Regions from separate parts of the Bradyrhizobium sp. MI1.10 genome, predicted to be linked through region 3. Evidence: predicted binding sites of a transcription regulator. Region 3 holds the regulator's gene; each other region holds the start of a gene.
What was found. Region 3 encodes PhoB, which activates phosphate uptake and scavenging genes when phosphate is short. Its sites were predicted from a motif close to TGTCATNNANCTGTCAT; they were not measured.
Positions count from the first base shown of each region.

Region 1: the regulator PhoB is predicted to act here: its motif matches at 3,565-3,581, upstream of AC0L3K_RS26460 (DUF47 domain-containing protein).
Region 2: the regulator PhoB is predicted to act here: its motif matches at 5,135-5,151, upstream of AC0L3K_RS36710 (YdcH family protein).

Region 1 is NZ_JBVVPN010000027.1:99,793-107,745, reverse strand. It holds partial or broken gene AC0L3K_RS26475 (peptide chain release factor 3) at 1-1,383, opposite strand, end outside; gene sugE (quaternary ammonium compound efflux SMR transporter SugE) at 1,546-1,860, shown strand; gene AC0L3K_RS26465 (inorganic phosphate transporter) at 1,853-2,860, opposite strand; gene AC0L3K_RS26460 (DUF47 domain-containing protein) at 2,876-3,520, opposite strand; gene AC0L3K_RS26455 (branched-chain amino acid ABC transporter permease) at 3,679-4,647, opposite strand; gene AC0L3K_RS26450 (branched-chain amino acid ABC transporter permease) at 4,649-5,512, opposite strand; gene AC0L3K_RS26445 (ABC transporter substrate-binding protein) at 5,585-6,808, opposite strand; gene AC0L3K_RS26440 (ABC transporter ATP-binding protein) at 6,842-7,588, opposite strand; gene AC0L3K_RS26435 (ABC transporter ATP-binding protein) at 7,581-7,953, opposite strand, start outside.
Region 2 is NZ_JBVVPN010000063.1:23,894-31,846, reverse strand. It holds gene AC0L3K_RS36725 (glycerol-3-phosphate dehydrogenase) at 1-577, opposite strand, end outside; gene AC0L3K_RS36720 (EAL domain-containing protein) at 710-3,397, opposite strand; gene AC0L3K_RS36715 (NAD(P)/FAD-dependent oxidoreductase) at 3,599-4,702, shown strand; gene AC0L3K_RS36710 (YdcH family protein) at 4,871-5,050, opposite strand; gene AC0L3K_RS36705 (YdcH family protein) at 5,378-5,584, shown strand; gene AC0L3K_RS36700 (hypothetical protein) at 5,704-5,922, shown strand; gene AC0L3K_RS36695 (hypothetical protein) at 5,946-6,197, shown strand; gene AC0L3K_RS36690 (GGDEF domain-containing protein) at 6,198-6,935, opposite strand; gene purE (5-(carboxyamino)imidazole ribonucleotide mutase) at 7,077-7,565, shown strand; gene AC0L3K_RS36680 (5-(carboxyamino)imidazole ribonucleotide synthase) at 7,562-7,953, shown strand, end outside.
Region 3 is NZ_JBVVPN010000044.1:13,265-21,217, reverse strand. It holds gene argF (ornithine carbamoyltransferase) at 1-185, opposite strand, end outside; gene AC0L3K_RS32715 (aspartate aminotransferase family protein) at 185-1,387, opposite strand; gene AC0L3K_RS32710 (GcrA family cell cycle regulator) at 1,843-2,355, shown strand; gene phoB (phosphate regulon transcriptional regulator PhoB) at 2,575-3,282, opposite strand; gene phoU (phosphate signaling complex protein PhoU) at 3,306-4,022, opposite strand; gene pstB (phosphate ABC transporter ATP-binding protein PstB) at 4,034-4,855, opposite strand; gene pstA (phosphate ABC transporter permease PstA) at 4,852-5,697, opposite strand; gene pstC (phosphate ABC transporter permease subunit PstC) at 5,702-6,691, opposite strand; gene pstS (phosphate ABC transporter substrate-binding protein PstS) at 6,791-7,804, opposite strand; gene AC0L3K_RS32675 (ATP-binding protein) at 7,948-7,953, opposite strand, start outside.

The DNA.
Region 1 (7,953 bases), on a different contig from region 3:
CGCATCCAGCCGCGCCTTGAGCACGTCGAGCTGGAGCGCGCCGACGACGCCGACCAACGCGGGCGCACCGTCGCGGGGACGGAACACCTGCACCACGCCCTCTTCCGACATCTGCTGAAGCGCTTCCTTCAGCTTCTTCGCTTTCATCGCATCGGTGAGACGTACGCGGCGGACGATTTCCGGCGCAAAGCTCGGCACGCCGACGAAGTTGAAATCCTCACCGTCGGTCAGCGTATCGCCGATGCGCAGCGTGCCGTGATTGGGAATGCCGACGACATCGCCGGCATAAGCCTCGTCCGCAACCGAACGGTCCTGCGCGAAGAAGAATTGCGGGCTCGACAGCGGCATGCTCTTGCCGGTGCGCACGAGCTTCGCCTTCATGCCGCGGCTGAGCTTGCCGGAGCAGAGGCGGGCGAAGGCGATACGGTCGCGATGGTTGGGATCCATGTTGGCCTGGATCTTGAACACGAAGGCGCTCATGCGCGGGTCGGTGGCTTCGACCTTGCGCTGGTCGCTCTCCTGCGCGCGCGGCTCGGGCGCGAACTTGCCGAGGCCTTGCAGCAGGTCGCCGACGCCGAAATTGCGTAGCGCGCTGCCGAAATAGACCGGCGTCAGATGGCCCTCGCGAAACGCTTCGAGCTCGAACGGCTTTGAAGCCGCGGTGACGAGCTCGAGTTCGTCCTTGACCGCTGACACGTCGAGATTGGCGTTGAGCTTGGCGAGCTCGGCGATCTCGATCTGCTGCGCCGCGCCGGTCTTGGCACCGCCGCCTTCGAGCAGGCGCACGCCGCCATTGACGACGTCATAGGTGCCGAGGAACTCGCGGCCGCGGCCGACAGGCCAGGTCATTGGCGTGGTATCGAGCGCCAGCGTCTTCTCGATCTCGTCCAGGAGCTCGAAGACGTCGCGGCTCTCGCGGTCCATCTTGTTGATGAAGGTGATGATCGGGATGTCCCGGAGACGACACACCTCGAACAGCTTTCGGGTGCGCGCCTCGATGCCCTTGGCGGCGTCGATCACCATGACGGCGGAATCGACCGCCGTGAGCGTGCGATAGGTGTCTTCCGAAAAGTCCTCGTGGCCCGGCGTGTCCAGCAGATTGAAAACGAGGCCCTCGAACTCGAAGGTCATGACCGAGGTCACGACCGAGATGCCGCGCTCGCGCTCGATCTTCATCCAGTCCGAACGCGTGTTGCGGCGCTCGCCCTTGGCCTTGACCTGGCCGGCCAGATTGATGGCGCCACCGAACAGCAGCAGCTTTTCGGTCAGCGTGGTCTTGCCGGCGTCCGGATGCGAGATGATCGCAAAGGTACGCCGCCGCGACACTTCAGCGGCAAGCGAGGAACGGGCCGTCGATTCGGCTGTGGTGGCGATGTCGGACATTGCGGCAGCGTTTGGCAGGGAAAATGAGCCTGATCAAGCCTCATCTGGTGATTGCGGAGCCTTCCGGCCAGCCCCATATCGGGCTTGTTTGGGAGGGACGGCCTTCCCTTCCTATCGGCACGCCAGTCGCGGGGACGACCCTGCCTTGAATGGAGGGTCGTCATGGCCTGGAGCATCCTGTTCGTCGCCGGTCTGCTGGAGGTCTCCTGGGCGATCGGCCTCAAATACACCGAGGGGTTCAGCAAGCTCGTTCCGTCGGTCCTCACGCTCGGCGCCATGGCCGGCAGCATCCTCCTGCTCGGGCTCGCCCTCAAATCGCTGCCGATTGGAACCGCTTATGCAGTCTGGACCGGCATCGGCGCGGTCGGTACCGCGACGCTCGGCATCATCCTGTTCGGCGAGCCGGCCACCGCGTTCCGCCTCGCCAGCATCGGGCTGATCGTCGCCGGGATCGTCGGGCTGAAGCTGGTTACTTGACGAAGAGCTTGACCGCCCACCAGGAGAGCGCGGCTACGATGGCCGAGGCCGGCATGGTGATCACCCAGGCATAGACGATCGAGCTGGCGACGTTCCAGCGCACCGCCGAGAGGCGGCGGGCGGCGCCGACGCCGACAATGGCCCCGGTGATGGTGTGGGTGGTCGAGACGGGAACGCCGAGGAAGGTCGCCATGAACAGGGTCGCGGCACCGCCGGTCTCGGCGCAAAAGCCCTGCATCGGGGTCAACTTGGTGATGCGCAGGCCCATAGTGCGAACGATGCGCCAGCCGCCCATCAGCGTCCCCATCGCCATCGCGGCCTGGCACGAGAGCACCACCCAGAAGGGGACGAAGAATTCGCCGCCGAGCTGGCCCTGCGAATAGAGCAGCACGGCGATGATGCCCATGGTCTTCTGCGCGTCGTTGCCCCCATGGCCGAGCGAATAGAGCGAGGCGGAGGCGAATTGCAGGATGCGGAAGGCGCGATCGACGGCAAAGGGCGTGGAGCGTACCGAGGCCCAGGAGACGATCGCGACCAGCACCATCGCGAGCAGGAAGCCGACCAGCGGAGACAGCACGATGGCGATCACCGTCTTGGACAATCCGCTCCAGACCGCCGCCGAAAGGCCGGCTTTGGCCACACCGGCACCAAACAAGCCGCCGATCAATGCATGAGACGAGGACGACGGGATGCCGAGCGCCCATGTCACCAGGTTCCAGACGATGGCGCCGACGAGCGCGGCGAAGATCACCTGAGCATCCACGATCGCGGGATCGATGATGCCGGTGCCGATGGTCTGGGCGACGTGGAGCCCGAACACCATGAAGGCAACGAAATTGAAGAACGCGGCCCAGAACACCGCGTATTGCGGCCGCAGCACGCGGGTCGAGACGATGGTCGCAATCGAATTGGCGGCGTCGTGCAGGCCGTTCAGGAAGTCGAACAGCAGCGCGACGGCGATCAATCCGACCAGGACGGGAAGACCCAACGCAACATCCACGGCGTGGCCCCCGCCCTAAACTTGCTCGATGACGATGCTGTTGATCTCGTTCGCGACGTCGTCGAAGCGATCGGCGACTTTCTCGAGATGGTCGTAGATTTCCGCGCCGACGATGAAATCCATCGCGTTGCCGTCGCGATGCTTGAGGAAAAGTTCCTTCAGCCCGATATCATGGAGATCGTCGACGCGGCCTTCCAGCTTGCCCAGCTCTTCGGTGATCGCAGTCAGCATGGCCACGTTCTGACCGATCTTCTGCATCAACGGCAGCGCACGGCCGACCAGATTGGCGCATTCGATCAGTAGCCCGCCGATCTCCCGCATCGGCGGCTCGAAGCTGCGGACCTCGAACAGCATCACGGCCTTGGCGGTCTGCTGCATCTGGTCGATGGCGTCGTCCATCGAGGTGATCAGGTTCTTGATGTCGCCGCGGTCGAACGGGGTGATGAAGGTGCGACGCACCGCCGTCAGCACCTCACGGGTGATATTGTCCGCATCGTTCTCGAACTGGTTGACGCGCTGGCAATAGACCGGCGTCTCCTCGCCCCCGTTGAGCATGCTCTGGAGCGCGATCGAGCCCTGGATCACGGTCTGGGCGTGGCGGTCGAACAGGTCGAAGAACCGTTCTTCCTTGGGCAGGAAAGAGCGAAACAATCGCATCATGGGAGAGAAACTACCGGTTGGATAATGGCCTGGCCAAAGGGGGCCGTCATGAAACTGTCATAGACCATTTTCGATCCACGCGCGTGCCACCTCACGCCCGTGGAGCCGGATCATCCACCGCTTTCGCGAGTCAACACATCTTCCATTAGATCAATGACTTACAGCGACCGGCGGAAGTAATGCGCGATTTCGCCGATGACACCACGGCGGAAGGTGAGCACGCAGATCACGAAGATCGAGCCCTGGATCACGGTCACCCACTGCCCGAACCCCGCCAGATATTGCTGCATGGCGATGATCACGAAGGCACCGACCACGGGACCGAACACGGTTCCTAGACCACCGACCAGCGTCATCAGCACGACTTCGCCCGACATTGACCAGTGCACGTCGGTGAGCGAGGCGTTCTGCGCCACGAAGACTTTCAGCGCACCGGCAAAGCCGGCCAGCGTGCCCGACAGGACGAAAGCCAGGAACTTGTACTGATCGGTGCGGTAACCCAGCGAGATCGCGCGCGGCTCGTTCTCGCGGATCGCCTTGAGGACTTCGCCGAAGGGCGAGTTGATGATGCGGAAGATCAGCAGGAAGCCGGCGAGGAAGCCGACCAGAACCACGTAATAGAGCACGGTCGGCTTGGTCAGATCGAACACGCCGAACATGCGTCCTTGCGGGATGCCCTGGATGCCGTCTTCGCCATGGGTGAACGGCGCCTGGAGGTAGATGAAGTACAGAAGCTGCGACAGCGCCAGCGTGATCATCGAGAAATAGATGCCCTGGCGCCGGATCGAGATATAGCCCGTGATGAGCGAGAGCACGAAGGCACCGGCGACGCCGACGAGGATGCCGAGCTCCGGCGGCAGCGCCCAGACCTTCAGAGCATGCGCGCTGCAATAGCCGGCCGTGCCTAAGAACATCGCATGACCGAAGGACAGCAAACCGCCATAGCCGATCAGCAGGTTGAAGGCGCAGGCGAGCAGCGCGAAGCACAGTGCCTGCATCACGAAGAACGGGTAGACTCCCGTGAATGGCACCGAAGCCAGCAGCAGCGCCATCACCACGAACACGATCATCTCGTCGCGGATCGCGCGCGGGGTTACCGGCAGCGTGTCGTCCGTCAAGGCTGTCATATCAGGCCGCCCTTCCCGTCAATCCCGTTGGCTTCACCAAGAGCACCAGCACCATCAGCACGAACACGACGGTGTTGGAGGCCTCGGGGTAGAAATATTTGGTCATGCCCTCGATCACACCGAGCGCAAAGCCGGTGATGATGGAGCCCATGATCGATCCCATGCCGCCGATCACGACCACCGCGAACACCACGATGATCAGGTCGGCGCCCATCAGCGGCCGCACCTGGTTGATCGGCGCCGAGAGCACGCCAGCAAGCGCGGCCAGGCCGACACCCAAACCATAGGTCAGCGTGATCATGCGCGGCACGTTGACGCCGAAAGCGCGCACCAGCGTCGGGTTTTCAGTCGCGGCACGCAAATAGGCGCCGAGCCGCGTCTTCTCGATCAGGAACCAGGTCGCAACACACACGATCAGCGAGAAGATGACGACCCAGCCGCGATAGATGGGCAGGAACATGAAGCCGAGATTCATGCCGCCCTTGAGCTGGTCCGGAATGGCGTAAGGCATGCCGGAGGAGCCGAAATAGTTCTGGAACACGCCCTGCACGATCAGCGCAATGCCGAAGGTCAGGAGCAGGCCGTAGAGATGATCGAGCCCCGTCAGCCATTGCAGCATGGTCCGTTCCAGGATCATGCCGAAGATGCCGACGATGATCGGGGCAAGCAGTAACGCCCACCAGTAGTTGATGCCGCCGATGTTCAGCAGGAAGTAGGCGACGAACGCGCCCATCATGTAGAGCGCGCCATGGGCGAAATTGATGATGTTGAGCATGCCGAAGATCACGGCAAGCCCGAGACTGAGCAGCGCGTAGAACGAGCCGTTGATCAGTCCCACCAGTAGCTGAGCGTAAAGAGCCTGCATCGATCCCGCACCCGGTCCCTTCGGCGTTCCCTGAAAGTCGCCCGCAGGCCTGATGGCCTGCGGGCGGTTATCTTACTTCTTCAAGAGCGCGCACTTGCTCTCGGACAGCGGCGTGAAGGCCTGGTCGCCCGGCACCGTGCCGACCAGCTTGTAGAAGTCCCACGGTCCCTTGGACTCGGAGGGCTTCTTCACCTCGAACAGATAGGCATTGTGGATGGTGCGACCGTTGGGCTGGATCTCGCCCTTGCCGAACAGATCGTCTTCCGTCGGCATCGACTTCATCTTCTCGACGACCTTGGCGCCGTCGTGCGGGTTGCCGCCGAGCGCTTCCAGTGCCTTGAAATAGTGACGCACGCCCGCATAGACGCCGGCCTGCACCATGGTCGGCGGTGCGTTGTTCTTCATCTTCTCGGCGAAGCGCTTGGAGAACGCCCGGGTCTGGTCGTTCATGTCCCAGTAGAAGGTCTCGGTGAAGTTGAGGCCTTGAGCGGTCTCGAGCCCGATCGCCTTGACGTCAGTCAGGAACAGCAGCAGCGCCGCGAGCTTCTGGCCGCCCTTGACGATGCCGAACTCGGCCGCCTGCTTGATCGTGTTGGTGGTGTCGCCGCCCGCATTGGCAAGGCCGATGATCTTGGCCTTGGAGGCCTGCGCCTGGAGCAGGAAGGACGAGAAGTCCGGCGTGTTCAGCGGGTGCTTGACGCCGCCGACCACCTTGCCGCCATTGGCCGTAACGACAGCGGTGGTGTCGCGCTCCAGCGCCGCGCCAAAGGCGTAGTCCGCGGTCAGAAAGAACCAGGTGTCGCCGCCAGCCTTCACCAGCGCCTGGCCGGTGGTGTGGGCCAGCATGTAGGTGTCGTAGGTCCAGTGCACCGTGTTGGGCGAGCACTGCGCGTTGGTCAAATCCGAGGTCGCCGCGCCCGAGTTGATGTAGACGCCGTTCTTTTCCTTGACGACGTTGTTGACCGCAAGCGCCACGCCGGAATTCGGCACGTCGACGATGACGTCGACCTTGTCGACGTCAAACCATTGCCGCGCGATCGCGGTGCCGATGTCGGGCTTGTTCTGGTGATCACCCGAGATGATGTCGATCTTCCAGCCCTTCGCAGCCAGGCCGGAATCTTCAATGGCCATCTGCGCGGCGAGCGTCGAGCCCGGTCCGCCGAGGTCGGCATAGAGCCCGGACTGATCGGACAGCGCGCCGATCTTGACGGTCTTGTCCTGCGCGAAGGCTGCACCGGTGGCGGTCACGGCCAGCGCCGTGCCGAGCAGAAACGACGCAATCGACTTTGTCATCATGCTACTTCCCTATGAATCTTCTTGTTGGCAGTTCTAGACGCCGAGATAGGTGTGGAGCTTGTCCATGTTGGCGGCAAGCTCCGCATTGGAAAATCCGTCAATGATCTTGCCGTGCTCGACCACGTAATAGCGGTCGGCGACGGTGGATGCGAACCGGAAGTTCTGCTCGACCAGGAGGATCGTAAAACCCTCTTTCTTGAGCCGTGCAATGGTGTGGCCGATCTGCTGGATGATGACGGGCGCGAGACCCTCGGTCGGCTCGTCCAGCATCAGGAAGTTCGCACCGGTGCGCAGGATGCGCGCGATCGCGAGCATCTGCTGCTCGCCGCCGGAGAGTTTGGTTCCCTGGCTGTTGAGCCGTTCCTTCAGGTTCGGAAACAGATCGAAGATCTGCTCGAGCGGCAATCCGCCGGGACGCACCACCGGTGGCAACAGCAGGTTCTCCCGGACATCGAGGCTGGAGAAAATTCCGCGCTCTTCCGGGCAGAACGCGATTCCCATCCGCGCGATCTTGTCCGAGGTCGTGCGGATGATGTCCTGGTTGTTGAACTTCACCGAGCCGGTGCGCTTGCCGATGATGCCCATGATCGACTTCAGCGTGGTGGTCTTGCCGGCGCCGTTACGCCCGAGCAGGGTGACGACCTCGCCCGCGTTCACGTCGAAGTTGATCCCGTGCAGGATGTGGGACTCGCCGTACCAGGCTTCCAGGTTGCGGACCTGGAGGAGGTTGCCGCCGCTCGCAGTCTTTGCGGGAGCGTCCGCCGTTGCCGTCTCAGCCATGACCGGCTCCCAGATAGGCTTCCTTGACGCGTTCGTCCTTGGTCAGCTCGCTGTAATGGCCTTGCGCGAGCACCTGCCCGCGCGTCAACACGGTGATGATGTCGGAGAGATTGGCCACGACGCTCAGATTATGCTCGACCATCAGGATGGTGTATTTCGCGGAGATGCGCTTGATCAGCGCCGCGATCTTGTCGATGTCCTCGTGGCCCATGCCGGCCATCGGCTCGTCCAGCAGCATCATCTCCGGGTCGAGCGCGAGCGTGGTTGCGATCTCCAGTGCGCGCTTGCGCCCGTAGGGCATCTCGACCGCGGGCGTATTGGAAAACTCGCTGAGGCCGACATCGTTCAACAGCTCGCGCGCGCGA
Region 2 (7,953 bases), on a different contig from region 3:
GGCCGCGGTCGACCACCGCGAGCCGCCATGTATCGGTTCGATCGGCACGCACACAGCGCGCTCCAGTCCGAATCACGGCGCCGCGCTCGGCCGCATCCAGTGCCGTGAGCACCACCAGTCGGGAATCGTCGACGACGCAGTCCGAATATTCGAAGGCCGTGCCGAATGGTCGTTTCAGCGCGTTGCCGACCGGATGATGCGTGATGTCGAGGGTCGCCGTTGCAGGCAGGCCGCTCCGGCCGGTGAGGCTGTCGTAGAGGAATAGGCCAACGCGCAGCAGCCATGGTGGGCGCTCGTCGGAATGCGCCGGGATCACGAAGCGCATTGGCCGAACCAGATGCGGCGCGATCCGCAGCCAGGTCCGGCGCTCGGCGAGCGACCGGCGCACCCGTCGGAAGCCGCGCCGTTCCAGGACCGAGAGATCGCCGTGGATCAGCCGCGGTGTTGCCGAGGACGCCGCGCCGCCGAGATCGCCCCGCTCCAACAGGATGACCCGCAGGCCGCGGCCGGCGGCATCGCGCGCGAGGCTGACACCGTTCAGGCCGCCGCCGATGATCGCAAGATCGTAATCCGCCATGAAGCCGTCGAATGGGAGCGAAACGCTCGCCATCTCTAGAGCCATTTCCGTTCCGATGAAATCGGAACGGGGCTCTGGATTCCAGTTTGGCGCGTTTTCTTGACGCGAACCGGCACTTCGCTCGATAACGCTCTAACCGGTCTTGAGCGCAAGCTCCATGACTTCGGCGCGACCAACGAGGCCGGCATATTTTCCGATCGGCAGGGGCTTGCCGAGCAGATAGCCCTGCACGCCGTCACAGCCTTCCGCGGCGAGGAAGGCAAGCTGTTCCAGCGTCTCGACGCCCTCGGCGACGATCGACATTTCCAGGCCATGCCCGAGATCGATCACCGCGCGCACGATCGCTGCCGATTGCGGGTTGCGGCCGAGATTGATGATGAAGGCGCGGTCGATCTTGATCTTGTCGAACGGGAACGCCTGGAGATAGCTCAGCGATGAATAACCGCTGCCGAAATCGTCCATGGAAATGCGCACGCCGAGCGCCTTGAGCCGGCGCAGCAGCGCAAGGCCGCGATCGAAGTCCTCGATCAGCACGCCCTCGGTGATCTCGAGCTCGAGCCGGCCGGGGGCAAGACCCGTCTCGAGCAGGATGGAATGGACGAGCCCGACCACGTCGCCGTGCATGAACTGCGCCGGCGACAGGTTGACCGCGATCTGAAGCGGCGTCGGCCAGGACGCGGCTTCGCGGCAGGCCTCGCGCAGGATCCACTCGCCCATCTCGACGATCAGGCCGCTTTCCTCCGCGATCGGGATGAATTCGGCCGGGGAGACCTGGCCGCGCACCGGATGCTGCCAGCGCGCCAGCGCCTCGAAGCCGATGATCTCGCTCTCGGCGACGCTGTGGCCCGCTGCTCCCTGCGGCTGGAAGGCGAGCGAGAGCTCGCCGTTCTTGATCGCCATCGAGAGATCCTGGTGCAGCACGCGGCGATCGCGGATCTGCTGGTCCATCTCCGGCTGGAACAGGCTGATCGTGCCGCGCGATTTCTGCTTGGCGCGGAACAGCGCCGCGCCGGCATTGGCGAGCAACGAGGCGGCGTCGGCGCCGTTGTGCGGGAAGATCGACATGCCGGTGGTGACGCCGGCACGGACCGGGCGGCCGTCGATCTGGAATTCCTTGGCGACGGCATCACCGATCTGCTGCGCCAGCGCGAGACCTGCCTCCGGCTGCTTGCCGTCGATGATCAGGCCGAACTCGTCGCCAGACAGGCGCGCCACCACGCCGCCGCGCGCGGAGTCCTGGAGCCGCTGGGCCACCTCGACCAGGAGCTTGTCGCCGTGCGCATGACCGAAGACGTCATTGACCTCCTTGAGGCCGTCGAGATCGACGCACAGAACCGCGAACTCCTCGCCGGTGCCCTCGCAGGCCTCGATCATCTGGGTCAACGCCTGCAGGAAAGCGGCACGGTTCGGCAAATCGGTGAGGCCGTCGTGATAGGCCATGTGCGCCATGCGCGACTCGGTCTGCCGGCGATCGGTGACGTCCTCGTGGGTCTTGATCAGATATTGTGGCTCGCCGGTGTCGCTCAGCACGGTAGCGCGGCGGGTGAGAAACAGCCGCAGCCCGTCCTTGGTGGAGATCGGGTGCTCTTCGGTGATCATCCCGCGCTTCTTGATCGCGGCTTCGTCGCGCGCAATGATCAGCTTGGCTTCCTTGGGATTGAAGATGTCGGACGCGGTCAGGCCCGTGGCTTCCTCGCGCCTGCGGTTGAGGATCGTCTCCGCGCTGCGGTTGGCGAGCAGGTAGCGGCCGTCCTTGACCTGCTCGACGATCAGGGCCACCGGGATGTTGTCGACCACGAGCTCCAGGAACTTCTTCGTGCTCTCCAGCTCCTTCGACAGCGAGCGGCGATCGGTGATGTCCTCGAACACGAGCATCAGGAATTCGGGCTTGTTGCTCTCGTTGCGGACCACGATCCGGATCGAAGCAACCATGCGCCGCTCACCGGCGCGGTCGACCTCGAATTCGTTGCGAAACTGGCCGTCCTGCGAATCGAGTGCCGCCCGGTCGGTCGCCTCGATGCTGTCCGCCGAGACAGGCGCAAACAGCTCGCGCGCGTTCTTGCCGACGACATGGTCGCGCGAGAACCCCCAGAACCGCTCATAAGCGCTGTTGGCGAAGATGTAGCGACCATCCTCGATGTTCTTCGCGGCCACGCAGGCCGGCACGTGGTCCAGCAATGTTTCCAGGAACTGCTTGGTGGAGGCGAGCTGCCGCGACAGCCTGCGCTGCTCGCTGACGTCCAGATGCGTCGTCACCGAGCCGCCATTGGGCAGCACGAAATATTTCACCAGGATGGCCCGCCCGTCCGGCAGTTCGGTGATCAAGCCGTTGGTGCTTGCCGCCTTCTCATAGAACTCGTCGTTGGAGGCGCCCCCGAGCACACCGCGCTTGCGTCGCAGCTCAAGGAGTTCGTAGCCGTTCATGTCGGCCCAGAGATCCGACCGCGCCAGGCCGTAAATCTCGATATAGCGGTCGTTGCAGAAGATGATGCGCCGCTGCGCATCCGTCATCACCACGCCCTGGTTGAGATTGTTCATCGCGGAGGAGACGAAGGCATTGCGCCGCAGCTGCAGACGCCTGGTCCGGCGCAGCGAGGAATGGATCCACAGCGCGATCGCGACGAGGAACGAGCAGATCACGATGCCCGCGATCAGAGCTTCCCAGATCACGTTGGGATCGAGGTGGCCGAGATAGCTCGGAGGAGTGAAGCTGTCGGAGAGGGCAAAGGCGCGCGCAGGCGTCACCGCTGCGGCCAGGCACACGACGGCCTGCACCGCAATCGGAAGCGCGCTGCCCGCATGCCAGTTCTTCTCAGCCATCAGCCACCCGCGATTTCAGCGCCGATTGTCTGGCCTCGCGGGTTTGGATCGGGTAAACGCCTGTACGCGCAACGGAAAAATGTGGCACCAAATACGGCAATTGCCCTGACATGATAAATGCTTCCTTAACGAAAAACGGCCCCGTGCCGCCGTCCCGCGGCGTGGCACCATCGTCTCTTCGAGCGGACGTCCTGCACCACCATGGATAGGGTCGACTGCGTCGTCATCGGAGCCGGCGTGATCGGGCTGGCGGTGGCTCGAAAGCTGGCGCAAGCCGGGCGCGAGGTGATCGTGCTCGAAGAAGCCGAGGCCATCGGCACCATCACCTCCTCGCGCAACAGCGAGGTGATCCATGCCGGCATCTACTACCGCGCCGGAAGCTGGATGGCGCGCATGTGCGTCGACGGCAAGCACGCGCTCTACCGTTACTGTTCCGAGCGCGGCATCCCGCACAGGAATTGCGGCAAGCTGATCGTCGCGACCAATCCGAAAGAGACCGAGAAGCTGCAATCGATCAAGGCGCATGCCGAGGCCAACGGCGTGCTCGACATGCAGTTGCTCACGGGCGATGCGGCATGTGCGTTGGAGCCGGCGCTCGCCTGCGACGCCGCGCTGCTGTCGCCGTCGACCGGCATCATCGACAGCCACGCCTACATGCTCTCGCTGCGCGGTGAAGCCGAGGACGCAGGCGCGGCCTTCGCGTTTCACACCCCGCTGATCCGCGCCAAGGCGACCGCCGGCGTCATCGAGATCGAGGCGGGCGGCGAAGCGCCGATGACGCTGCAATGCAGCCTCCTCGTCAACGCCGCCGGGCTCTCGGCGACCACGGTGGCGCGCAACATCGAGGGCATGCCGCTGGAACGGATCCCGACGGCCTACCTCGCCAAGGGAAACTACTTCAGCTGCAATGCCAGGGCGCCGTTCTCGCGCCTGATCTATCCGGTGCCCGAGCCCGGCGGGCTAGGGGTGCATCTGACGCTGGACATGGCCGGGCAGGCACGTTTCGGCCCCGACGTCGAATGGATCGAGACGATCAATTATGAGGTCGACCCATCACGCGCCGAGCGCTTCTATCCGGCGATCCGCAAATACTGGCCGACGCTGCCTGACGGCGCGCTCATGCCGAGCTATTCGGGCATCCGCCCGAAGATCGTGCCGCCGGCGGTGGCCACGCAGGATTTCTTGATGCAGGGCCCGCGCGATCACGGCGTCGAAGGCCTGATCAACCTGTTCGGCATCGAGTCGCCCGGGTTGACGTCATCGCTCGCGATCGCGGATCACGTCGCCGAGCTCGCAAATGTCTAGTGGTTTAAAGCGAAGTGGATTCCAGTTGCGCGTAAAGAACCGCATCCAGACAAGAAGCTAGAGCCGCACAAATCCTTGCACGGTGCGCGCCTTGCAGCAGGGATGAGCGCAAAGACTCCCATCCCTGCCTGAAAGGGTGCGATCAACTCTACGCTGTTACGGGGGTTGCTAGTGGAGCGTGTCGCCGTGCCTGAGACGCTCGATCTGGTCCTTGACCATCAACTTCCGGCGCTTCAACTCAACAATTTGCAGGTCGTCTGTTGAAAGGTGCACGAGAGCTTCGTGCAATTCGTTTTCGAGAGTTTTATGCTTCCGTTCCAATTCAACCAGATGTGCCTGAATTGTCATTCGAAACCTCCTCGGTAGGGGTGAACCTTGGATTCGACCGGACGAGGAAGTGTACATCACCGATTCGTTCTGTCGATGGATATCAGTCGTCGCAGTGTCATTTTTAAAAATTCATATGTAACGAAGCGTGAGTAAGGGAACCACGCGGGAAAAATCCGTGATATCAATGCGCTTGCGCAACGCCGGAGCGACCGCAGAAATATCTCGCGGGAGATCGGCGCGCGACAGCCCGAGACCGCTTGCGATCACGGCGCGCAAGGACGATAGTTTCCACAGGGCATCCACAGCCTTAATCTCACGCCTATCGGTTTTTCGGCCACCGCAGACATGACCAATGAAGATGCGCGCGAACTCGAATCCGAGCTCGCCCGGTTGCACCAGGAACACCGAGATCTCGATGTGGCGATCGATGCACTGCATCAATCGCCCGCGCCCGACCTGTTGCGGTTACAGCGGTTGAAGAAACGCAAGCTGTTGTTGCGTGACCGTATCGCGTTCATCGAAGACCAGATCACGCCCGACATCATCGCCTGATCCACAGGAGGAGAGCTCTACGGCAGCTCGCCGCACGCGAATCCGCTTGACTCGAAAGGAACAAAATAAGAACATTTGCACACCAACGCCCCCAGGAAAACCGTCCAAGGAAAACGCAGATGTCGACAACCGCCCTTCTCGACAACAGCCATTATGAACAAGCCTGCGATCAGGCGATCGCGATGTGCGACGGCAATCTGCGCAGCACCATCAAGGCGCTGATCATGGCCAATGAATATCTGGAGGCCGAGCTGGAGGAATTGCAGGCGGCCATTTCCGCCGGCTGCATTCCGGAGACCTCACGCAGCAAGATGCGGAGCAAGAGCAGCGCAGCCTGAGCTGTCAGCTATCGGAGCCGACCATGTCCGATGTCACCTATTACGTTGCATTACCTTTCCTGACCGACGAGGACGGATCGCCGGTCGCAGGTGCGGCCGAGGAATGCCAGACCGCGGCGGCCGCGTTACGGCGCGCCGAGGTTATGTCGCACGGCGCCGGCCACACCGGCGCCGTCGCGTTCAGCCGCAGCGGCGATCCCATGACCGGCGAATTCGGCGACGCCAAACTGCTCCGCAGCTTTGGCAACGTACCGAAAGACCTCGGCACGCTTTAACTAGCTGCTGACGAGCCTGATGCGCGGCTCGTGCCGCCGGTGCGCCTTGCGCACATACATCGCGGCATCGGCCTCTTCCAGGGCGCGCGCGGCGTCGGACTGTACCCCGAGCAGGGCCACGCCGGCGGAAGCGCCCGCGCTTACGTGCTGGCCGCGAAAGACAAAGGACAATTCGTCGACAGCCTGCTCGAAGGCCGCGGCCTTCGCCTTGGCGTCGGTCTCGCTGAGATTCCAGAGCAGCAGCGCGAACTCGTCGCCGCCGAGCCGGCCGACCACGTCGGAGGCGCGGATCTGCCGCGTCAGCGTGGTGGCAATCGCCTTCAGCACCTCGTCGCCGGCCGCATGGCCGAAGGAATCGTTGATCGGCTTCAGCCGATCGACGTCGAGCACGATCAGCGCGCCGCTGGCGCGGTAGCGCTTCATGTAGGCGACGGCGCGTCCGAGCTCGCGTTCGAAGCCGCGCCGGTTCGGAATTTCGAGCAGGAAGTCGGTGTCGGCGGCCGCCTCGAGCTCCGCGACCCGCCGCAGCGCCCCCTTCAGCTTGCTCTGGAGGTCACGGATGGTCGCGTTGATGGCCGTCTTGATGACCGCTTTGGCGCCGTCATCGGCAGACGCTCCGCGTCGCGACGGTCTGGTCGGACGCTTGACCGGACGCTTAAGAGCAACTTTGGAGCGAGCGGCGCTGGTTTTCGGGCCCTTTTTGGCCTTCGCAGCGCTCGCCCTTTTTGGTTTCTTCATGGGCATCCTGCTCAATGAAGGCTTGCGGGGATTCACCAAGACAGGATAGTGCATTCCCTTCTCCTTGCCACCGCCTTGCGAGCCACCGGCCGGAACCGCTAATCTGGCCTATCTTCCTGTTTTTCGAGCACAATTCACGTCATGACCGCGCCGATCGCCATCATCATGGGAAGCCAGTCGGACTGGGACACGATGCGGCATGCCGCCGACACGCTCGCAGGACTCGGCGTTGCCGCCGACACCCGCATCGTTTCAGCCCACCGCACCCCCGACCGGCTGTTTACGTTCGCCAAAGGCGCCAAGACGGCCGGTTACAAGGTCATCATCGCCGGCGCGGGTGGCGCAGCCCACCTGCCCGGTATGGCGGCGGCGCTGACGGAACTGCCCGTGTTCGGCGTCCCCGTCGAATCCAGGACGCTCAAGGGCATCGATTCGCTCTATTCGATCGTCCAGATGCCCGCAGGCATCCCGGTCGGCACCCTCGCCATCGGCAAGGCCGGCGCCATCAATGCGGCGCTGCTGGCGGCCGCCGTGCTGGCCTTGTCCGACCCGGCCTTGTCCGACCGCCTCGCCGCCTGGCGCAAGGCGCAGACCGAGGCCGTGGCCGAGCGCCCGGAGGACAAGGCGTGACTGACGCAAAGCAGGTGAAGCTGAAGCCCGGCGACACCATTGGCATCCTCGGCGGCGGACAATTGGGTCGGATGCTGGCTATGGCGGCGGCACGGCTCGGCCTGCGCTGCCAGGTGTTCTCGCCGGATCCGGACTCACCGGCCTTCGACGTCGTCCTGAATGCGACCTGCGCCGAATATGCCGATGTCGAAGCACTCGAGCTGTTCGCCAACGACGTCGACGTCATCACCTACGAATTCGAGAACGTGCCGTCCGCGGCCGCGATGGTGCTGGATGCGCGCCGCCCGGTGCTGCCCAACCGCAAGATTCTCGAGACCACCCAGGACCGACTCGCCGAAAAGGATTTCGTGACCCGGCTCGGCATCGGCACCGCGGCCTATGCCGACGT
Region 3 (7,953 bases):
GGGCGCTCGAAGATCATCGCCAGCGTCTTGCCTTCGAGCGGCCTGACCGGCTGATGCGCCTTCTGCTTCGCCTTCATCGCGGAGGACGCGGCCAGCATGCGCTTGAGCTCCGACAGCGGCAGCTCGTTGATATCGAGGAAGTGCTTCGGTGTTTTCTTGGGCGTTTTATCGGGCGACGTGCTCATCAGCTTGCCGCCCGCTTGTTGCCAGACAACGCCGCGCAGGCGCGCTCGAGCCGCCCGACGCTGTCCTCGATCTCGGCTTCGGTGACGATCAAAGGCGGCAGGAAACGCACGACATTGTCGCCGGCACCGACGGTGAGCAGTTTTTGGTCGCGCAAGGCGGCAACGAGATCGCCGGAGGGCACCACGGCCTTGATGCCGATCAGGAGGCCCTCGCCGCGCACTTCGCTGACGACATCGCCATGACGGTCGATCACGGAAGCGAGCTTCTGCTTGAGCAGCAGCGACATCCTCTGCACGTGGTCGAAGAAGCCGGGCTTGAGCATGACGTCGAGCACGGCATTCGCCGCCGCGATCGCGAGCGGATTGCCGCCGAAGGTCGAGCCGTGCGAGCCCGGCGTCATGCCGGACGCCGCTTCCGCGGTCGCAAGGCAGGCGCCGATCGGGAAGCCGCCGCCGAGCGCCTTGGCCAGCGACATCACGTCGGGTTCGACGCCAAGGCGGCGGTACGCGAATAGATCGCCGGTGCGGCCCATGCCGGTCTGCACCTCGTCGAAGGCGAGCAACAGGCCGCGCTCGTCGCAGAGCTGGCGCAACGCCCTCAGGAAGGCGGGCGTTGCCGAACGCACACCGCCCTCGCCCTGGATCGGCTCGATCAGGATGCCGGCGGTCTGCGGACCGATCGCCTTTTTCACTGCCTCGAGATCGCCATGCGCAACCTGGTCGAAGCCCTCCATGGGTGGGCCGAAACCTTCGAGATATTTTGCCGAACCCGTCGCGGCCAGCGTCGCCAGCGTGCGGCCATGGAAGGCGCCTTCGAAGGTGATCATGCGATAGCGGTCTGGATGGCCCTTCGCGGCGTGATAGCGGCGCACGACCTTGATCACGCATTCCAGCGCTTCGGCGCCGGAATTGCAGAAGAACACGAAGTCCGCGAAACTTTCATTGCACAGGCGCGCGGCAAGCTTTTCGCCGTCCGGGCTCTGGAACAGGTTCGACATGTGCCAGAGCTTCGTGGCCTGTTCCTGCAACGCCGCGACCAGCGCCGGATGGGCATGGCCGAGCGCATTCACCGCCACCCCGGAGGTGAAATCGAGATAGCGCTCGCCATTGGTCGCGATCAGCCAGCAGCCTTCGCCACGCTCGAAACCGAGGTCGGACCTGGCGAAAACGGGGAGCAAATGCGGCGCTGCGCTGTTAGTCATGACGGTCACTTGAATGTTGCGGACGGTGTGAGCGTGCATTACGCAACGCACCATCGACCGGCCCGGAAAACGAAACGTGCCGCCTCTTGAGGGCGGCACGTGCGACTATCTTAGGCCTGGTGAAACGGGTGTCAATGCCGCCCGGAAAGCCTCGCGAAACGCTGAATCCGTAGTCTTGCGGTGCCGATTTTGCGGGATTTAGCCACGGAACATGTGGAAGCGAGTCGGCGGACTCTTGCGCGGGAGTCACGCCATATTGTAGCGTTTGGATTGTCAGATACGACATCTCGTGCAGTGGTTCTGATCTTTAAGTCCTTATGTACCGGCGTAAACGTTCGGGCGTTCAAGACGCGCCCGGCGAGCCTTAAGGGATTCTGGCGGCACGGGTTTTTGAAGGCTTAGGCATTCGCTGCGAGGCCCCAGGATGGCTGGCGCGCAGCGAGGGAAAGGGTGCAATGACGGTTTTGACCTGGTCCGATGATCGCGTCGAGCAGCTGAAAAAGCTCTGGGAGGCCGGACTTTCGGCCAGCCAGATCGCGGCGGAGCTCGGCAATGTGACCCGCAATGCCGTGATCGGCAAAGTGCACAGGCTCGGCCTCTCGGGCCGCGCCAAGAGCCCATCATCGGCAGCGCCCCGGCCGCGCAAGGCGCGCCCCGCGCAGCACATGATGCGGGTGAGCCGCCCGATCTCGCGCGGCAACACCGCGCTGGCGCAGGCCTTCGAGGTCGAGGCTGAGCCGGATCCGGTCACCTACGACAACGTGGTGCCGATGAGCCAGCGGCTGTCGCTGCTCGAATTGAACGAGGCGACCTGCCACTGGCCGGTCGGCGATCCCTCGAGCCCGGACTTCTTCTTCTGCGGTGGACGGGCGCTGTCCGGCCTGCCCTATTGCGCCCAGCACTCGCGTGTTGCGTACCAGCCGGCGTCGGATCGGCGCCGCGCACCGGTGAAGCCGGGTCCGCGGTAATCACGGCAAGTCGTCGCGCAAAGACAGTTCAATAATTTCAGTGTCGTCCTGGCGAAAGCCAGGACCCATACTCCGAGCACGAAGTAGTCGTGCGAAAGGGGTAACTCGGAGTCTTCGCCAAACCACTCCCTGTGGTTATGGGTCCCGGATCAGCGCTCGCTTGTCCGGGACGACATCGGAGAATGCAGGGACAGCTCGCCAACAAACAAGCCTGCAACCCTACACCTGCTCCGCCTTCGCAAACCGATCATCCAGCGCGTAGCCGGCGCCGCGGACGGTGCGGATCGGGTCTTGCTCGCGGCCGAGATTGAGCAGCTTGCGCAGGCGGCCGATATGCACGTCGACGGTACGCTCGTCGATATAGATGTCGCGGCCCCAGACGCTGTCGAGCAGTTGCTCGCGCGAGAACACCCGGCCCGGGTGCTCCAGGAAGAACTCCAGCAGGCGATATTCGGTCGGACCGAGATCGATCGGCCGGCCTGAGCGCGCCACGCGGCGCTTGTCACGGTCGAGCTCGATGTCGCCAAAAGCAAGCACGGTGGCGAGCCGCTCGGGGCTCGCGCGCCGCAGCAGGCCCTTCACGCGCGCCAGCAGCTCCGGCACCGAGAACGGCTTGACGATGTAATCGTCGGCGCCGGTCGCAAGACCCCGCACCCGCTCGCTCTCCTCGCCGCGCGCGGTGAGCATGATGATCGGGAGCTGCTTGGTCTCGGGACGGGTGCGAAGCCGCCGGCACAGTTCGATGCCCGACAGGCCCGGCAGCATCCAGTCGAGCACGATCAGATCGGGGATGTGCTCCTTGAGGCGGGTGTCGGCGTCGTCGCCGCGCATCACCGTCTCGACGTCATAGCCGTCGCCTTCGAGGTTGTAGCGGAGAAGCTCGGTCAGGGCTTCCTCGTCCTCAACCACCATAATGCGTGCGCCCATCGGGTCGTCGCTCCCTTAAGTCTTCAGGTGTTCGGTACCGTGTTGGCGAAGGTCGTCATGTCGCCCTTCGGCCGCTTGTCGGTGATCGCCTGGCCCTCGATCATGTAGAACACGGTCTCGGCGATGTTGGTGGCGTGGTCGCCGATCCGCTCGATGTTCTTGGCGCAGAACATCAGGTGAATACAGAACGAGATGTTGCGCGGATCCTCCATCATGTAGGTGAGGAGCTCGCGGAACAACGAGGTGCAGATGGCGTCGACTTCCTCGTCGCCCTTCCACACCGCCATCGCCGCCGGCAAATCATGCGCGGCATAGGCGTCCAGCACCGACTTGACCTGCTGCTGCACGAGGTCGGTCATGTGCTCGAGGCCGCGGAACAGCTTGAGCGGATGGAAGTCCGTTTCCAGCGCCGCGACGCGCTTGCCCATGTTCTTGGCGAGGTCGCCGATGCGCTCGAGATCAGTCGCGACGCGCATGGCGCCGACGATCTCGCGCAGATCGACCGCCATCGGCTGGCGGCGGGCGATGGTGAGCACCGCACGCTCCTCGATGCGCTTCTGCAGCGCGTCGAGCTCGGTGTCGATGGCAACGACGCGCTGGCCGAGCGGGACGTCGCGGCGGATCAGCGCGTCGACGGACTCGACGATCATGCGCTCGGCGATGCCGCCCATCTCGGCGACCAGGCGGGTGAGTTCCTGGAGGTCGGTGTCGAAAGCCTTTGCGGTATGTTCGGAAGCCATGTCGCGTCTCCTCAGCCGAACCGGCCGGTGATGTAATCCTGCGTGCGCCGGTCGGTCGGCGACGTGAAGATCTTGCTGGTGTCGTCGAACTCGATCAGCTCGCCGAGATACATGAAGGCGGTCTTGTCGGAGACGCGCGCCGCCTGCTGCATGTTGTGGGTGACGATCGCGATCGTGTAATCCTCGGACAGCTCCTGGATCAGCTCCTCGACCTTGGCGGTCGAGATCGGGTCGAGCGCCGAACAGGGTTCGTCGAACAGGATCACCTCGGGCCGCACCGCGACGGTGCGGGCGATGCAGAGGCGCTGCTGCTGGCCGCCGGAGAGCGACAGGCCGGAGGCGTTGAGCTTGTCCTTGACCTCGTTCCACAGCGCGCCGCCGCGCAGCGCCTTCTCGACGCGGCCGTCCATTTCGGACTTCGAGATCTTCTCATACAGGCGGATGCCGAACGCGATGTTCTCGTAGATCGTCATCGGGAACGGCGTCGGCTTCTGGAACACCATGCCGACGCGGGCGCGCAGCAAATTGAGGTCCAGCTTGCCGTCGAGGATGTTGGTCTGGTCGAGCATCAGCTGACCAGTGGCGCGCTGGCCGGGATAGAGGTCGTACATCCGGTTGAAGATGCGCAGCAGGGTCGACTTGCCGCAGCCCGACGGACCGATGAACGCCGTGACGCGATTGGCGCCCAGCGTCAGGTTGATGTTCTTCAGCGCGTGGTGCTCGCCGTAATAGAAGTTCAGGTTGCGCACGGTCACCTTCGGGGGCGCCTCCGGCAGCACCGGCGCGTGGGGCAGCCCACCGGCCGCGCTCATCGATACGGAAAGATCACTCATTTTGCGGTCCTCTCGGCGCCAAGGATGCGCGCGCCAATATTAAGGGCAAGAACGGTCAGGGTGATGAGCAGCGCCCCGCTCCAGGCCAATTGCTTCCAATAGGCATAGGGGCTCTGCACGAAGTTGTTGATGGTGACAGGCAGGTTCGCCATCGTCTTATTCAGGCCGAGGCTGAAGAACTGGTTCGACAGCGCGGTGAACAGCAGCGGCGCAGTTTCACCGGCGACGCGAGCGGTTGCGAGCAGCACGCCGGTGATGAGGCCGGAGCGCGCGGCGCGATAAGCGATCCGCTTGATCACCAGCGAACGCGGCAGGCCGAGCGCCGAGGCCGCCTCGCGCAGCGCGTTCGGCACCAGCAGCAGCATGTCCTCGGTCGTGCGCAGCACCACCGGGATCACGATGACCGCGAGCGCGAGCGAGCCTGCGATCGCCGAGAAGCCGCGCATCGGCACCACCACCGCGCCGTAGATGAACAGGCCGATGATGATCGAGGGCGCCGAGAGCAGGATGTCGTTGATGAAGCGGATCACCGAGGTCAGCCGGTCATTGCGGCCGTATTCGGCGAGATAGGTGCCGGCGAACATGCCGAGCGGCGCGCCAATGCCGACGCCGATCACGGTCATGATCAGCGAGCCGACGATGGCGTTGAGCAGGCCGCCCTCGTTCGATCCGGGAGGCGGCGTGTTCTCGGTGAACAGCTGGACATTGAGTCCCGCCAGTCCATTGTAGAGCAGCGTGATCAGGATCAGCGCGAGCCAGGTGACGCCGAAGGCCGTTGCGGCGATGCAGAGCCCGCGAACGACGATGTCCTTGCGGCGGCGGCGTGAATAGATCGGATTCATGGCGCTAGTTCCCCGCCTTCTTTTCCAGCCGCATCAGCATCAGCCGCGCCGCTGCAAGCACGAAGAAGGTCAGCACGAACAGCAGGAGACCGAGCAGGATCAGGCCGGACTGGTGCAGGCCGTCGCTCTCGGCGAACTCGGATGCGATCGCCGCCGAGATCGTGGTGCCCGGCGCGAAGATCGACGACGAGATCCGGAACGAGTTGCCGATGATGAAGGTCACCGCCATGGTCTCGCCGAGCGCCCGGCCGAGCGCCAGCATGACGCCGCCGATGACGCCGACGCGGGTGTAGGGGATCACCACGCTGCGGACGACTTCCCAGGTGGTGCAGCCAACGCCGTAGGCGGCTTCCTTCAGGACCGGAGGCACGGTCTTGAACACGTCGACCGAGATCGAGGTGATGAAGGGCAGCACCATGATGGCGAGGATCAGCGCGGCATTGAACAGGCTGAGATAGGACGGGGGACCTGCGAAGATCGCGCCCAGCACGGGCACGCCGTCGAAGATCTTGATCATGAAGGGCTGGAACGTGTTGGCGAGGAACGGACCCAACACGAAGAAGCCCCACATGCCGTAGATGATCGAGGGGATGCCGGCGAGCAGCTCGATCGCCATGCCGATCGGGCGGCGCAGCCATTGCGGGCAGAGCTCGGTGAGGAAGATCGCAATGCCGAGACCCACGGGGATGGCGATCAGCATCGCGATGAAGGAGGTGACGAGCGTGCCGTACATCGGCCCGAGCGCGCCGAGCACCGGCGGATCAGCGGACGGCGCCCAGCGCTGCGTCCACAGGAAAGAGACTCCGAATTCCTTCATCGCGGGGAAGGCGCCGACGATCAGCGAAATGATGATGCCGCCGAGGATCAGAAGCACCGAGATCGCGGAGAGCCGCGTGATCCAGTAGAAGGTAACGTCGCCGAGCTTGAACGCGCTCAAGGCCTTGGCGCGATCATAAGGTCCGGCGTCGTCGATTACATCGCTCTGAACGGCCATCTCTGCCACGCCGATCCCCTGTACTAAAATAGTATACGTTTTTTGTTGGTCCGTGCCCCGGATGCGGCTCAGCGCATCCGGGGCACGAGCGTCGCGAACCTAGCTCTTGATTTCGGCAGCCCAGGTCTTCTCGATCAGCTGAACGACCGGGTCCGGCATCGGGATGTAGTCGAGCTCTTCAGCCGCCTTGCCGCCGTTCTTGAAGGCCCAGCGGAAGAACTTGATGGCTTCCTGCGAGGCCGCCTTGTCGGTGGCGTCCTTGTGCATGAGGATGAAGGTCGCCGCCGTGATCGGCCAGGACTTCTCGCCGGGCTGGTCGGTCAGGATGACGTAGTAGCCGGGAGCCTTGGCCCAGTCGGCGTTGGAGGCGGCCGCCTGGAAGGCTTCGACGGTGGGCTGCACCGGCTTGCCGGCCTTGTTGACGAGGCCGGTGTAGGTCAGCTTGTTCTGCTTGGCATAGGCGTACTCGACGTAGCCGATCGAGTTCTTGGTCTGGCTGATGTTGCCGGACACGCCTTCGTTGCCCTTGGCGCCGACGCCGACCGGCCACTCGACCGCGGTACCCTCACCGACCTTGCTCTTCCAGTCCGCGCTGGCCTTGGCGAGGTAGTTGGTGAAGTTGAAGGTGGTGCCAGAGCCGTCCGAACGGCGGACCACGGTGATGGCCTCCGAGGGCAGCTTCACGTTCGGGTTGAGCTTTTTGATCGCGGCGTCATCCCATTTGGTGATCTTGCCGAGATAGATGCTGGCCAGCGTCTCGCCGTCGAACACCATCTCGCCGGGCTTCACGCCCTCGATGTTGACGACGGGAACGATGGCACCCATCACCATCGGCCACTGGACGAGGCCGTCCTTCTCGAGCTGCTCGGCCTTGAGCGGCGCGTCGCTGGCGCCGAAGGTCACGGTCTTGGCCTGGATCTGCTTGATGCCGCCGCCGGAGCCGATCGACTGGTAGTTCAGACCGTTGCCGGTCTCCTTCTTATAGGCGTCAGCCCATTTGGAATAGATCGGGAACGGGAACGTCGCACCGGCACCGGTGATATCGGCAGCAAAGGCCGCCGTCGTCGATGCGGCGACCATGCCAGCAGCGACGAGTGTTTTGAGGAAATTCATGCTGGTCTCCATACAGGGGAGCGAAGCGCCATCCGCGCCCGATCGCGCTCCCCGTGCCGCCCCTTTAGGAGCGGACAGCTGAGCTTTTACGAAGGTTTGGTGACAGTCGGATGACAGCGTTAAGCAGCTGAAATCGCTGGAATTTAGCT